Regions from separate parts of the Citrobacter sp. LJND-P06 genome, predicted to be linked through region 2. Evidence: predicted binding sites of a transcription regulator. Region 2 holds the regulator's gene; each other region holds the start of a gene.
What was found. The regulator PurR, encoded in region 2, represses purine synthesis genes. The targets are predictions, from matches to a motif close to CANGCAAACGTTTGCNTG.
Positions count from the first base shown of each region.

Region 1 (3,152 bases), 1.7 Mb from region 2:
CGGGATCCTGCTGGTCATTATCGCCATCTCGGTTATCGGCCTGATTTTTGATCCCGCAGTCAAATACCATGGCCTGGTGGCGATGCCCAGCCTGAGCGGTGAAGATGGAAAATCACTGATTTTCAGTCTTGATATCATGGGCGCATTACAGCCAGCGGTATTACCTAGCGTGCTGGCGCTGGTCATGACTGCGGTGTTTGATGCCACCGGTACTATCCGTGCCGTCGCCGGTCAGGCGAATCTGTTAGACAAAGACAACCAGATAATCAATGGCGGTAAGGCGCTGACCAGTGACTCCATTAGCTCCGTGTTCTCCGGACTGGTGGGCGCCGCACCTGCCGCCGTGTATATCGAATCTGCGGCGGGCACCGCTGCCGGTGGCAAAACCGGGCTGACCGCCACTATCGTCGGCTGTCTGTTCCTGTTGATTCTGTTTCTATCACCGCTCTCGTATCTGATCCCTGGCTACGCAACCGCCCCCGCGCTGATGTATGTGGGGTTACTGATGTTGAGTAACGTATCGAAGCTGGATTTCAATGACTTCATTGATGCTATGTCCGGACTGGTTTGCGCCGTCTTTATCGTTCTGACGTGCAACATCGTTACCGGGATTATGCTCGGTTTTGTCACCCTGGTCGTGGGGCGCGTTTTCTCACGCGAGTGGCATAAGCTGAATATCGGAACCGTCATCATCACCATCGCGCTGGTCGCATTTTATGCGGGTGGATGGGCGATATAAAAACACAGGCTCCGCGCAAGTCTGCACGGAGCCTGTCCCTGTGAATGTCCGTCAGACCGCCTGTCACCCGGCAGGCAGTTCGAGCTCAGATACCGCGAGGCAATAAACGGGCATATCTTTGCGAGCAGTGAACGTTATTTGATACGTTGCAACTTGCATCAAACTAAAAAATGAATAGCGGTGAATCTTTCTTTAATTAACCTCATTGATGATTCTTAAAATTCCACAGAAATAGCCGGTAAAATACAGGCTGCCTGGGTAATAAAAATGAATCACCCGATCCCATAATGATTAAAGAGTTATCAATATGAGAATAACAAAAGATCAAATCCAGGCCGTCTCTCTTTATCCAATGTTCCCAACATTCACCATAATGTGACTCCTTCCGCATTTCCACCCTATACCTATCCACACAGACTAAAACTGGCATCCCACGAGCATGTCCTTTTACTGTTTTAGCAAGCGTAAACGGTTGCTTTTTACTCAGGCGAGTTAAAGGAGAAAACGCATGAGCGCCATAGATTCTCAATTGCCCTCATCCTCGGGTCAAAACCGCCCTACCGATGAGGTTGACCGCATACTCTCTCCAGGAAAACTTTTCATACTCGGTCTCCAGCATGTTCTGGTCATGTACGCTGGCGCAGTTGCGGTACCGCTGATGATTGGCGACAGACTCGGGCTCAGCAAAGCGGAAATTGCTCTGCTCATTAGCGCCGATCTTTTTTGCTGTGGTGTCGTTACGCTTTTGCAATGTATCGGCATCGGTCGCTTTATGGGAATTCGCCTGCCAGTGATTATGTCGGTTACGTTTGCCGCCGTTACGCCAATGATTGCTATCGGTATGAATCCGGATATCGGTCTGCTGGGTATTTTTGGCGCGACAATTGCTGCGGGTTTTATCACAACGTTACTCGCACCGCTAATCGGTCGTTTAATGCCATTATTCCCCCCACTGGTGACCGGCGTGGTGATTACCTCTATTGGACTGAGTATTATTCAGGTTGGCATCGACTGGGCGGCGGGAGGGAAAGGAAATCCTGAATATGGCAACCCGATATATCTAGGCATTTCTTTTGCCGTATTAATTTTTATTTTACTCATTACACGTTATGCCAAAGGTTTTATGTCCAACGTTGCCGTTTTACTCGGCATTGTATTTGGCTTTGCATTATCGTGGATGATGAATGAAGTTAATCTGTCAGGCCTGCACGATGCCTCATGGTTCGCGATTGTGACACCGCTGGCCTTTGGCACACCGGTTTTTGATCCCGTCTCAATTCTGACGATGACGGCAGTACTGATCATTGTTTTTATTGAATCGATGGGGATGTTCCTGGCGCTCGGGGAAATTGTTGGGCGTAAACTCTCCTCACAAGACATTATTCGCGGGCTGCGCGTGGACGGCGTAGGCACAATTATTGGCGGCCTTTTTAACAGCTTCCCTCATACCTCATTTTCACAAAACGTCGGTCTGGTCAGCGTGACGCGCGTGCACAGCCGTTGGGTTTGCATTGCTTCCGGTATCATTTTAATTCTGTTTGGCATGGTGCCTAAAATGGCTGTCCTGGTCGCCTCAATTCCGCAATTTGTCCTCGGCGGCGCGGGTCTGGTGATGTTTGGCATGGTGCTGGCAACCGGGATCCGCATTCTGTCACGCTGTAACTACACCACCAATCGTTACAACCTCTACATTGTGGCGATTAGCCTTGGCGTCGGCATGACACCCACGCTGTCCCATGACTTTTTCTCCCAGCTACCCGCCGTTCTCCAGCCGCTACTCCACAGCGGCATTATGCTGGCAACGGTCAGCGCCGTGGTATTGAATGTTTTCTTTAACGGCTATCAGCATCACACCGAGCTGGCGCAAGAATCGATCTCCGATAAGAAATTAAAGGTCAGAACCGTCCGTATGTGGTTACTGATGCGCAAACTGAAAAAAAACCAGCAGGATGAATAAAATGCATATTTTATTGCGCTGTATTCTGAGTGTTCTGCTGCTGATGCTTATCTCAATACCCGCCATTTCTGAAGGTATTGCTCTGGGTATTGAAAGTCGGTTCAATTTCATGCTGCTGTTTTTCTGACCCCTCTTTTGCTCCTGACCCCCGCGTCAAATGACGCGGGGGGCGTAATTCCTCGCCATCACAGACTTTCGTGAGAAATCATTCTGTCGCGATATTTCATGCCCTATAATGGTGTGTGCTTAACATTCACTGCGAGACATCATGCAACAGGAACACATTATTTTATTGGATGAGCAGGCCAGGCCTTCCGGTACACTGGAAAAATATGCGGGGCACACCCTCAATACCCCTTTACACCTCGCCTTCTCTTGCTGGTTGTTCAACGCGCAGGGCCAGCTTCTGGTCACCCGCCGCTCGCTAGCGAAAAAAGCGTGGCCTGGCGTCTGGAC
Region 1 is NZ_CP187317.1:785,647-788,798, reverse strand. It holds gene ghxQ (guanine/hypoxanthine transporter GhxQ) at 1-739, shown strand, start outside; gene ACO7SM_RS03810 (nucleobase:cation symporter-2 family protein) at 1,248-2,696, shown strand; gene ACO7SM_RS03805 (hypothetical protein) at 2,698-2,823, shown strand; gene idi (isopentenyl-diphosphate Delta-isomerase) at 2,965-3,152, shown strand, end outside.
Region 1: ACO7SM_RS03810 (nucleobase:cation symporter-2 family protein) is a predicted target of PurR. The motif match lies at 1,201-1,218, and genes of this name have one in related genera.

Region 2 (3,152 bases):
CGACGCCATCGGGATGTGGAATTGACGCCCGCGGGTGCCTGGTTTTTAAAAGAAGGTCGCTCTGTTATCAAAAAAATGCAGATCACCCGCCAGCAGTGCCAACAAATTGCTAACGGCTGGCGAGGACAGCTCTCCATCGCGGTGGACAATATTGTGCGGGCAGATCGCACCCGGCAGATGATTGTCGATTTCTACCGTCATTTTGATGATGTTGAGCTGATTGTTTCTCAGGAAGTGTTCAACGGCGTCTGGGATGCGCTGTCCGACGGACGCGTGGAACTGGCGATTGGGGCGACGCAGGCTATCCCCGTCGGTGGGCGCTATACCTTTCGCGATATGGGAATGTTGAGCTGGAGCTGTGTGGTGGCACGTCATCATCCTCTGGCGACGATGCCCGGCCCTTTGAGTGATGATACGTTGCGCAACTGGCCGTCGCTGGTTCGTGAAGACACCTCACGGACACTGCCTAAACGTATTACCTGGCTGCTGGATAACCAAAAACGGGTGATCGTACCGGATTGGGAGTCGTCAGCGACCTGCCTTTCCGCCGGGTTATGTGTCGGTATGGTGCCTACGCATTTTGCAAAACCGTGGATCGACAGCGGCAAATGGGTCGCATTAACCCTGGAGAATCCATTCCCGGATGCGGCATGTTGCCTGACCTGGCAGCAAAATGACACCTCGCCCGCATTAGCCTGGCTGCTGGAGTATTTAGGTGACAGTGAAACGCTGAATAAAGAGTGGCTGCGAGAACCTGAAGAGGTTCCCGCAGGGGAGGCTTAACGACGATAGTCGCGGAACGGACCATCAGCAACCGAACGACGTTCGATCAGTCGCGGGTGGACTTCAATAGACTGCGACTCTTCACGCTTGTTGACGATTCGGTCTAACAACATATTAAAGGCCGTTTCGCCCAGTGAGTCTTTCGGCTGGTGAATCGTGGTCAGTGCGGGGGTGAAATAGCGCGCGTTGCGCACATTGTCATAACCGATCACCGAAATATCTTGCGGTACGCGCAAACCCATTTCGTCGGCAGCGCACAGCGCCCCCATTGCCATGATGTCACCACCGCAGAATACCGCTGTGGGGCGATGGGTCTGAGAGAGGATCTGCTGCATTGCACGATAACCAGACTCGGGTTCAAAATCGCCCTGAACTATCCAGTTTTCCGGCACTTTTATCAGCGCTTCGTCCATCGCCTTCATAAAGCCCGCCAGGCGGCCAGCACCCGTGTTACGTTCCATTGGGCCAGGAATGACGCCAATCTCACGATGACCGCGCTCGACCAGATAACGACCGGCCATATAACCGCCTTCGAACGCGTTATCAATGACCGTATCGGTAAAGTCAGCTTTCGCTTCGCCCCAATCCATAACCACCATAGGAATATGGCGATACTCTTCAAGCATGGAGAGCAGGGACTCCGGGTATTCCGAACACATGACCAGCAGACCATCCACACGCTTTTGCGCCATCATGGAAAGGTAGGCCCGTTGTTTTTCGAGATTATTCCAGGCATTGCCAAGAATCAGGGTGTAGCCTTTCTGGAAGCAGTTTTTCTCAACGGCTTCAATAATCTCAGCGAAATAAGCGGCTTCACTGCTAGTTGCCAGCAGGCCGATAGATTTGGTGTGATTCACCTTCAGGCTGCGGGCGACGGCACTCGGGGAGTAGTGCAATTCTTTGATAGCAGCCCAGACAGCATTGCGCGTCTCTTCTGCGACAAAACGCGTCTTGTTAATTACATGTGATACGGTTGTAGTGGAAACGTTTGCTCGCTTCGCTACATCTTTAATTGTTGCCATTACATTTCACTCCAGACCATATCCAAACTCCTGAAAATACTGTAGGTAAACGTTTGCCTCTACACACCCTTATCGCAACATCAGGGTTGCGGCACGCCGGGAAAACGACACGAAACGTCAGGAGGGGGTCAATGGCCGGTACACTAATCAAGTAAGCGTGGAATTTTGTCTGATCTTGACGAAAAGGGGAAGAGTTAAAAGTGGTTATCAATATAAATCCTGGGAGATTTTTACATCCAAGTGTGTAAAAATGCGCAATATCACTTTTTGTGTGGGAATAAAAAGGAGCAAATTTGATGAGCACCGATCTGAAGTTTTCATTAGTAACCACTATTATTGTTCTGGGCTTGATCGTCGCGGGTGGTCTGACCGCCGCACTGCACTGATTTACCGTGAGGGAGCGTGCTCTCCCTCATTTCGTTACCCCTTCATTGTTACTCAATCAGCAAAAGTCTTTTGCCATTCTGTTAACTTTATTATTTTTGTGATTGATGTCATGCTTTTGGCTCTTATCGGGTGTCGCTTCGCGGCACGGTCAGCGGAGTCGACGTATGAAAATCAATTACCCCTTACTGGCGCTTGCGATTGGCGCATTTGGTATTGGAACCACGGAATTCTCTCCAATGGGGCTGTTGCCCGTCATTGCGCATGGCGTGAATGTCTCTATTCCCGCCGCCGGGATGCTCATTAGCGCTTATGCGGTGGGCGTGATGGTGGGCGCGCCGTTGATGACCCTGCTGCTTTCACACCGGGCTCGTCGTAATGCGTTGATTTTTCTGATGGCCATTTTTACGCTGGGCAACGTCCTGTCGGCCATTGCGCCGGATTACACCACCTTGATGCTATCGCGCATTTTGACCAGCCTAAATCATGGCGCGTTTTTCGGATTGGGTTCGGTCGTGGCGGCCAGCGTGGTGCCGAAACATAAACAGGCCAGCGCCGTGGCGACGATGTTTATGGGGCTGACCATTGCAAACATCGGCGGCGTACCTGCCGCTACATGGCTTGGGGAAACCATTGGCTGGCGGATGTCCTTTTTAGCAACGGCCGGGCTGGGGGTGATTGCGATGCTCAGTTTATTCTTCTCTCTGCCGAAAGGGGGAGCAGGGGAACGCCCCGATGTGCGTAAAGAACTGGCGGTCTTATTACGTCCGCAGGTGCTTTCTGCGCTGCTCACCACTGTGCTGGGGGCGGGGGCAATGTTTACCCTCTACACCTATATTTCCCCCGTTCTGCAAAACATCGCCCATGCTACGCCGGCATTTGTCACCGCCATGTTAGTTCTGATCGGCGTCGGATTTTCGATCGGCAACTATTTAGGCGGCAAACTGGCCGATCGTTCCGTCA
Region 2 is NZ_CP187317.1:2,494,217-2,497,368, reverse strand. It holds gene punR (DNA-binding transcriptional activator PunR) at 1-783, shown strand, start outside; gene purR (HTH-type transcriptional repressor PurR) at 780-1,805, opposite strand; gene cydH (cytochrome bd-I accessory subunit CydH) at 2,102-2,191, shown strand; gene ACO7SM_RS11940 (MFS transporter) at 2,357-3,152, shown strand, end outside.

Region 3 (3,152 bases), 2.2 Mb from region 2:
TGATCAGGCCATCATCCCGGAAGTTCAGCGCATTGCGCGCCACATTCACGAACGTTACCCACAACAGGCTACGGCGTTGATCGAGCGCTGGATGCCGGAAACCGAACGTTACTCCAACGCCTGAGACTCAAACAGCGCGGCGGTTTTTACACCGCCGCATTGTCCTTATTGCGCAAAAATCGGCAACAACAGATACAGCTTAATCACCAGCGCGTTGACGATATCGATGAAGAATGCCCCCACCATCGGCACCACCAGAAACGCCATATGCGACGGACCAAAGCGCTCGGTAATCGCCTGCATATTGGCAATCGCCGTCGGCGTCGCGCCAAGACCAAAACCACAATGCCCAGCAGCCAGCACAGCGGCATCGTAGTTTTTACCCATCATGCGCCAGGTCACAAACACGGCGTACAGCGCCATGAAGATCGTCTGCACCACAAGAATCGCCAGCATCGGCAACGCCAGCGAAGCCAGTTCCCACAGCTTCAGGCTCATCAGCGCCATCGCCAGGAACAGTGAGAGGCTCACGTTGCCCAGCACCGAAACCGCCCGCTCAAACACGCGATAAAAGCCCGCGAGCGCCAGACCGTTACTGAGGATCACGCCGACGAACAGTACACAGACGAATGTCGGCAGTTCCAGCACGGTTCCCACCAACATCTGGGCAACCACTTTGCCGACGGTTAGACAGATGGCGATAAGCGCAATGGTTTCGATCAGCACCAGTGAGGTGATCATGCGCCCAACGTCCGGTTTCTCAAACGCTGTCGGCACAGCCTGATCGTCCGGCATACCGTCTGGCGTGGTGGAGTGCTTCACCAGGTAACGCGCCACCGGGCCACCAATCAGCCCACCCAGCACCAGACCAAAGGTTGCGCACGCCATTGCCACTTCCGTCGCATTGGTGAAGCCATAACGTTCGATGAACAGCTTGCTCCACGCCGCGCCGGTGCCGTGTCCACCCGAAAGCGTAATTGAACCCGCAATCAACCCCATCAACGGATCCAGCCCCAACAGGCTGGCCATACCGATGCCGATGGCGTTTTGCATCACCAGTAAACCCACCACCACGATCAGGAAGATGCCAACAACTCGCCCACCCGCACGCAGGCTGGCAATGTTAGCGTTCAGACCAATGGTGGCAAAGAACGCCAGCATCAACGGGTCTTTCAGACTCATATCAAAATCCATTTCCCAGCCCATGCTCTTTTTCAGCACCAACAGGGCGATTGCCACCAGTAATCCACCGGCAACGGGTTCAGGAATGGTGTATTGCTTCAGAAAGGAGACAGACTGGACCAGCTTGCGTCCCAGCAGCAACGTCAGTGTTGCGGCAACAAGTGTCGATAAAGTATCGAGATGAAACATATTAAGCTCCTTTAAGTACGCATCGCTCATCGCGAACGATGTATTCCTCGGCCATTTCTCAGCTCTTAACGAGTAATCGGCATGGATTTTAATCAGAAAAGGTACAAAAGTTATATAAAAAGGTGATTTTATCTGTTTTAAATATTAAGAATAACACCTGGCAAACGTTTGCTTTTGCCCCCTGGTCGGATAAAATGCCCGCTTTTACACCACGGGATTGCCTCTGATGTCTGTTAACACTGTCGAGTCAGAAAATGCGCAACCGATTGCGCAGACTCAAAACAGCGAACTGATTTACCGTCTTGAAGATTGTCCGCCGCTTCCTCAAACTCTTTTTGCCGCGTCTCAGCATCTGCTGGCAATGTTCGTCGCCGTCATCACGCCCGCGCTGTTAATCTGCCAGGCGCTCGGTTTACCGGCCCAGGATACTCAACACATTATCAGTATGTCGCTGTTTGCCTCCGGTGTGGCCTCTATTATTCAAATTAAAGCATGGGGTCCGGTAGGCTCGGGGTTACTCTCGATTCAGGGAACAAGCTTCAACTTTGTCGCCCCGCTGATTATGGGCGGTACGGCGCTGAAAACCGGGGGCGCAGACGTTCCCACCATGATGGCGGCGCTGTTCGGCACACTGATGCTGGCGAGCTGCACCGAAATGATTCTCTCCCGCGTACTGCATCTGGCGCGTCGTATCATCACCCCGCTGGTTTCCGGCGTGGTCGTCATGATCATCGGGCTGTCGCTGATTCAGGTCGGCCTGACGTCCATCGGCGGTGGTTATGCCGCGATGAACGACAACACCTTCGGCTCGCCGAAAAACCTGCTGCTGGCGGGCGTCGTACTGGCGTTGATCATTCTGCTTAACCGTCAGCGTAACCCTTACCTGCGAGTGGCTTCGCTGGTGATCGCCATGGCCGCAGGCTACGCAATGGCCTGGTTTATGGGCATGCTGCCGGAAAATACCGCACCGACCACCCAGGATGTCATCATGGTGCCGACGCCGCTGTATTACGGGCTGGGCATTGACTGGAATCTTCTGCTGCCGCTGATGCTGGTCTTTATGATCACCTCACTGGAAACCATTGGCGATATTACCGCCACCTCCGATGTTTCTGAGCAACCCGTTTCCGGGCCTCTGTATATGAAACGTCTGAAAGGCGGGGTGCTGGCTAACGGCCTGAACTCGTTTGTTTCTGCGGTGTTTAACACCTTCCCGAACTCCTGTTTCGGACAAAACAACGGTGTTATCCAGTTGACGGGCGTTGCCAGCCGCTATGTTGGTTTTGTGGTCGCGCTGATGCTGATTGTCCTGGGCCTGTTCCCGGCCGTGAGCGGTTTTGTGCAACACATTCCAGAACCGGTACTCGGCGGCGCGACTCTCGTGATGTTCGGCACCATCGCCGCCTCCGGGGTGCGTATCGTGTCTCGCGAACCCTTGAACCGCCGCGCTATCCTGATTATCGCTCTTTCGCTGGCGGTGGGTCTGGGCGTTTCCCAACAGCCGCTGATCCTGCAATTTGCACCGGACTGGGTGAAAAACCTGCTCTCCTCCGGGATTGCTGCGGGCGGTATTACCGCGATCGTTCTGAACCTGATTTTCCCCCCCGAAAAGCCGTAAGCGGAATGTGGCGGCGATCGACAATCGCCGCCACTGAAACGCTCTTTCACTATTCCCGCCTTGAGGATTACGCCTAAATCGTGCATAACTCAGTTATGTGCACTTCGCGGGATGGAAGACCATGAAAATTATTGGAAAGCTGCTTATCTACGTGCTGACAGCC
Region 3 is NZ_CP187317.1:53,486-56,637, reverse strand. It holds gene recG (ATP-dependent DNA helicase RecG) at 1-124, shown strand, start outside; gene gltS (sodium/glutamate symporter) at 166-1,371, opposite strand; gene xanP (xanthine/proton symporter XanP) at 1,598-2,989, shown strand; gene ACO7SM_RS00250 (AsmA family protein) at 3,111-3,152, shown strand, end outside.
Region 3: gltS (sodium/glutamate symporter) is a predicted target of PurR. The motif match lies at 1,529-1,546, and genes of this name have one in related genera.

Region 4 (3,152 bases), 1.3 Mb from region 2:
TGACGCGGTAACCCTCTTCACGCAGGGCTTTACACGCCTGGGCACCGGAGTAGTCAAACTCACACGCCTGACCGATAACAATCGGGCCCGCGCCCAGAATCAGGATACTTTTTATGTCTGTACGTTTTGGCATGGCTCTTTAACTCCTGATTATTTCGCGGACTGACGGTATTGCTCAATTAACTCGATAAAGTGGTCGAACAGCGGCGCTGCGTCGTGCGGCCCCGGGCTCGCTTCCGGGTGGCCCTGGAAACTAAACGCCGGTTTATCGGTGCGGTGAATCCCCTGCAGGGTGCCATCGAACAGCGATTTGTGGGTCACACGCAGGTTTGCAGGCAGCGTCGCTTCATCGACCGCAAAACCGTGGTTCTGCGCGGTAATCATCACCACGTTGTTATCGATATCTTTCACCGGGTGGTTACCACCGTGGTGACCGAATTTCATCTTGATGGTTTTCGCACCGCTGGCCAGCGCTAACAGCTGATGGCCCAGGCAGATGCCGAATACCGGAATCTCGGTCTGGAGGAATTTTTCAATCGCGTCGATAGCGTAATCACACGGCGCCGGGTCACCCGGGCCGTTTGACAGGAAGATACCGTCCGGATTCAGCTTCAGGACGTCTTCGGCAGAGGTTTTCGCCGGGACAACCGTCAGGCGGCAGCCGCGGTCAACCAGCATACGCAGAATGTTGCGTTTGGCGCCAAAATCGTAGGCAACGACGTGGAACGGCAGCTCTTCTTCTTTTTTGGCTTCTGGCAGTTCGCCTGCCAGCGTCCAGCTACCCTGCGTCCAGCCGTAGGTTTCAGCCGTGGTCACTTCTTTCGCCAGGTCCATCCCGTTCAGCCCCGGGAAGGCTTTCGCCTTTTCCAGCGCCAGTTGCGCATCCAGGTTATCACCGGCGATGATGCAGCCGTTCTGAGCGCCTTTCTCACGCAGCAGGCGCGTCAGCTTACGGGTATCGATATCGGCAATCGCCACGATGTTATGGCGTTTCAGGTAAGAAGAGAGGTCTTCAGTATTGCGGTAGTTGCTGGCAATCAGCGGCAGGTCGCGAATGACCAGGCCTTGCGCATGTACCTGAGAGGATTCTGCATCGGCTTCATTGGTGCCGACATTACCGATATGGGGATAAGTAAGAGTGACGATTTGGCGGGAATAGGAAGGATCAGTGAGGATTTCTTGATAACCGGTCATTGAAGTATTGAAAACGACTTCCCCAACCGCCGAACCCGTTGCCCCTATGGCCCGACCGTGAAACTGGGTTCCGTCTTCCAGAACCAATAGCGCTGACTTAATCAAAACACCCTCCAGAGAATATTCACTCACTTTATTTGCATATTAATTCATTTTGATTGCATGAATCAATGCAAATTTGCTTACCCATGTATTTCTGGCAAACGGCGGCATTCTAGAGACAGAGCAGACAAAAGTCTACCTGAAAGGGGAATTTTTATTATTATTTTACGTCACTGAGATAAATCACGCGATTTAACAGGCAAAAAGATCAGCTAAGTCGTGTCAGGAAACGCTTGCGCGATGAAAAGAGTATGAAAATGCGTTATCAAGATAGAAAAAGTAGACCATTTGGTCAAAATTTACATAAAACCAACAAAACAGAAGATGAAAACATAAATTTATAAGCAACTCACTTAAAAAACATCGAAAAATCGATAAAATAAAAGGGCAATAAAATATTGCCCTATGTAATCAATAAATTATGACTACAATGACCACATCACTAAGGGTAACTCATACTTATAAATCATTTAAATTAAGCACATCTCTCATATCAAAAAGACCCTTTGATTTGCACTTCAACCAAATTGCCGATTTTATGGCTCCGTTAGCAAATGTCATGCGACTGGATGCCTTATGCGTGATCTCAACGCGCTCGCCGATATCAGCAAACATCGCGGTATGTTCACCCACAATGTCACCCGCACGTACGGTAGCAAAACCAATCGTGCCGGGCACGCGCTCGCCGGTATAGCCTTCCCGGCTGTAGACGGCGCAGTCTTTAAGATCTTTGTCCAGCGCATGGGCAATTGCTTCCCCCATCGCCAGTGCTGTCCCTGACGGCGCATCCACTTTATGACGATGGTGGGCTTCAATAATTTCAATGTCGGCGTAATCGCCCATTACTTTTGCCGCTTTTTCGAGAAGCTTCAGCATGACGTTAACGCCCACGCTAAAGTTCGCCGCAAACACAATTCCTATTTCCTGAGCGGCGTCGCGAATCGCCTGCTTACCGGCATCGTCAAACCCGGTCGTACCTATCACCATGCCTTTGCCGTGCTGGCGGCAAAAAGCCAGATGCGTTAGCGTCCCTTCCGGGCGGGTAAAATCGATGAACACATCAAAATCGTCTTTGATGGCATCAAGGCTGCTTTGTATGGTAACACCGCACTTTCCGGCACCCGCCAGTTCACCCGCATCGCTGCCCAGCAATGAGGAACCTTCCCGCTCCAGCGCTGCGCCCAACTGGACGCCTTCCATGCTCAGTGTCGCCTGAATCAACTGACGTCCCATGCGTCCACCGGCTCCCGCGATGGCAACGCGGATATGTGCATCATGCATAGCTATTCTCTTTTGTTAATTTTACGTAAATCGTTTTCAGATTAACCAGCGCGCTGCCGCACCGCTAGCCAAAAACGTCGATAATTAGAATTTAATGATAAACAGGGTGAGATATCAGTAAAAGGCATGATGCATCGGAATAAGTCGCACCATACCGTTTGATACACCTGGATTTACGGAGCCAATGCCAGCACCTCGGCCACCCAATGCTGAAAACCGACAACGTCAATATCAAGGGCGACCTGTGCGTTTGCCGGTCTGTTCATTCGTCCCTCAATATCCACAACGGTTGTTCCAGCGGTATATTCCCCCTGCGTTTCTACCGCGACGAAGCACGGCTTGACGGTAAACAGATCCGGGCGAACCAGCCAGGCGATAGCGCAGAGGTCGTGCATCCGCACGCCATTGCTCATTGTCCCACTGCGATAGTGGCTGAACAGGGCATGCAACATCTTTCCGGTATGATTCAGTGAGGGTAGCGTGGTCAGATACTCCGGCGCCAGCATGGCCCGATTCGTGACATCCAGCCCGCACATCACAATGTCAATGCCACTCTGGAATACACGGGCGGCAGC
Region 4 is NZ_CP187317.1:3,834,555-3,837,706, forward strand. It holds gene carB (carbamoyl-phosphate synthase large subunit) at 1-133, opposite strand, end outside; gene carA (glutamine-hydrolyzing carbamoyl-phosphate synthase small subunit) at 151-1,299, opposite strand; gene dapB (4-hydroxy-tetrahydrodipicolinate reductase) at 1,756-2,577, opposite strand; gene rihC (ribonucleoside hydrolase RihC) at 2,751-3,152, opposite strand, start outside.
Region 4: carA (glutamine-hydrolyzing carbamoyl-phosphate synthase small subunit) is a predicted target of PurR. The motif match lies at 1,391-1,408, and genes of this name have one in related genera.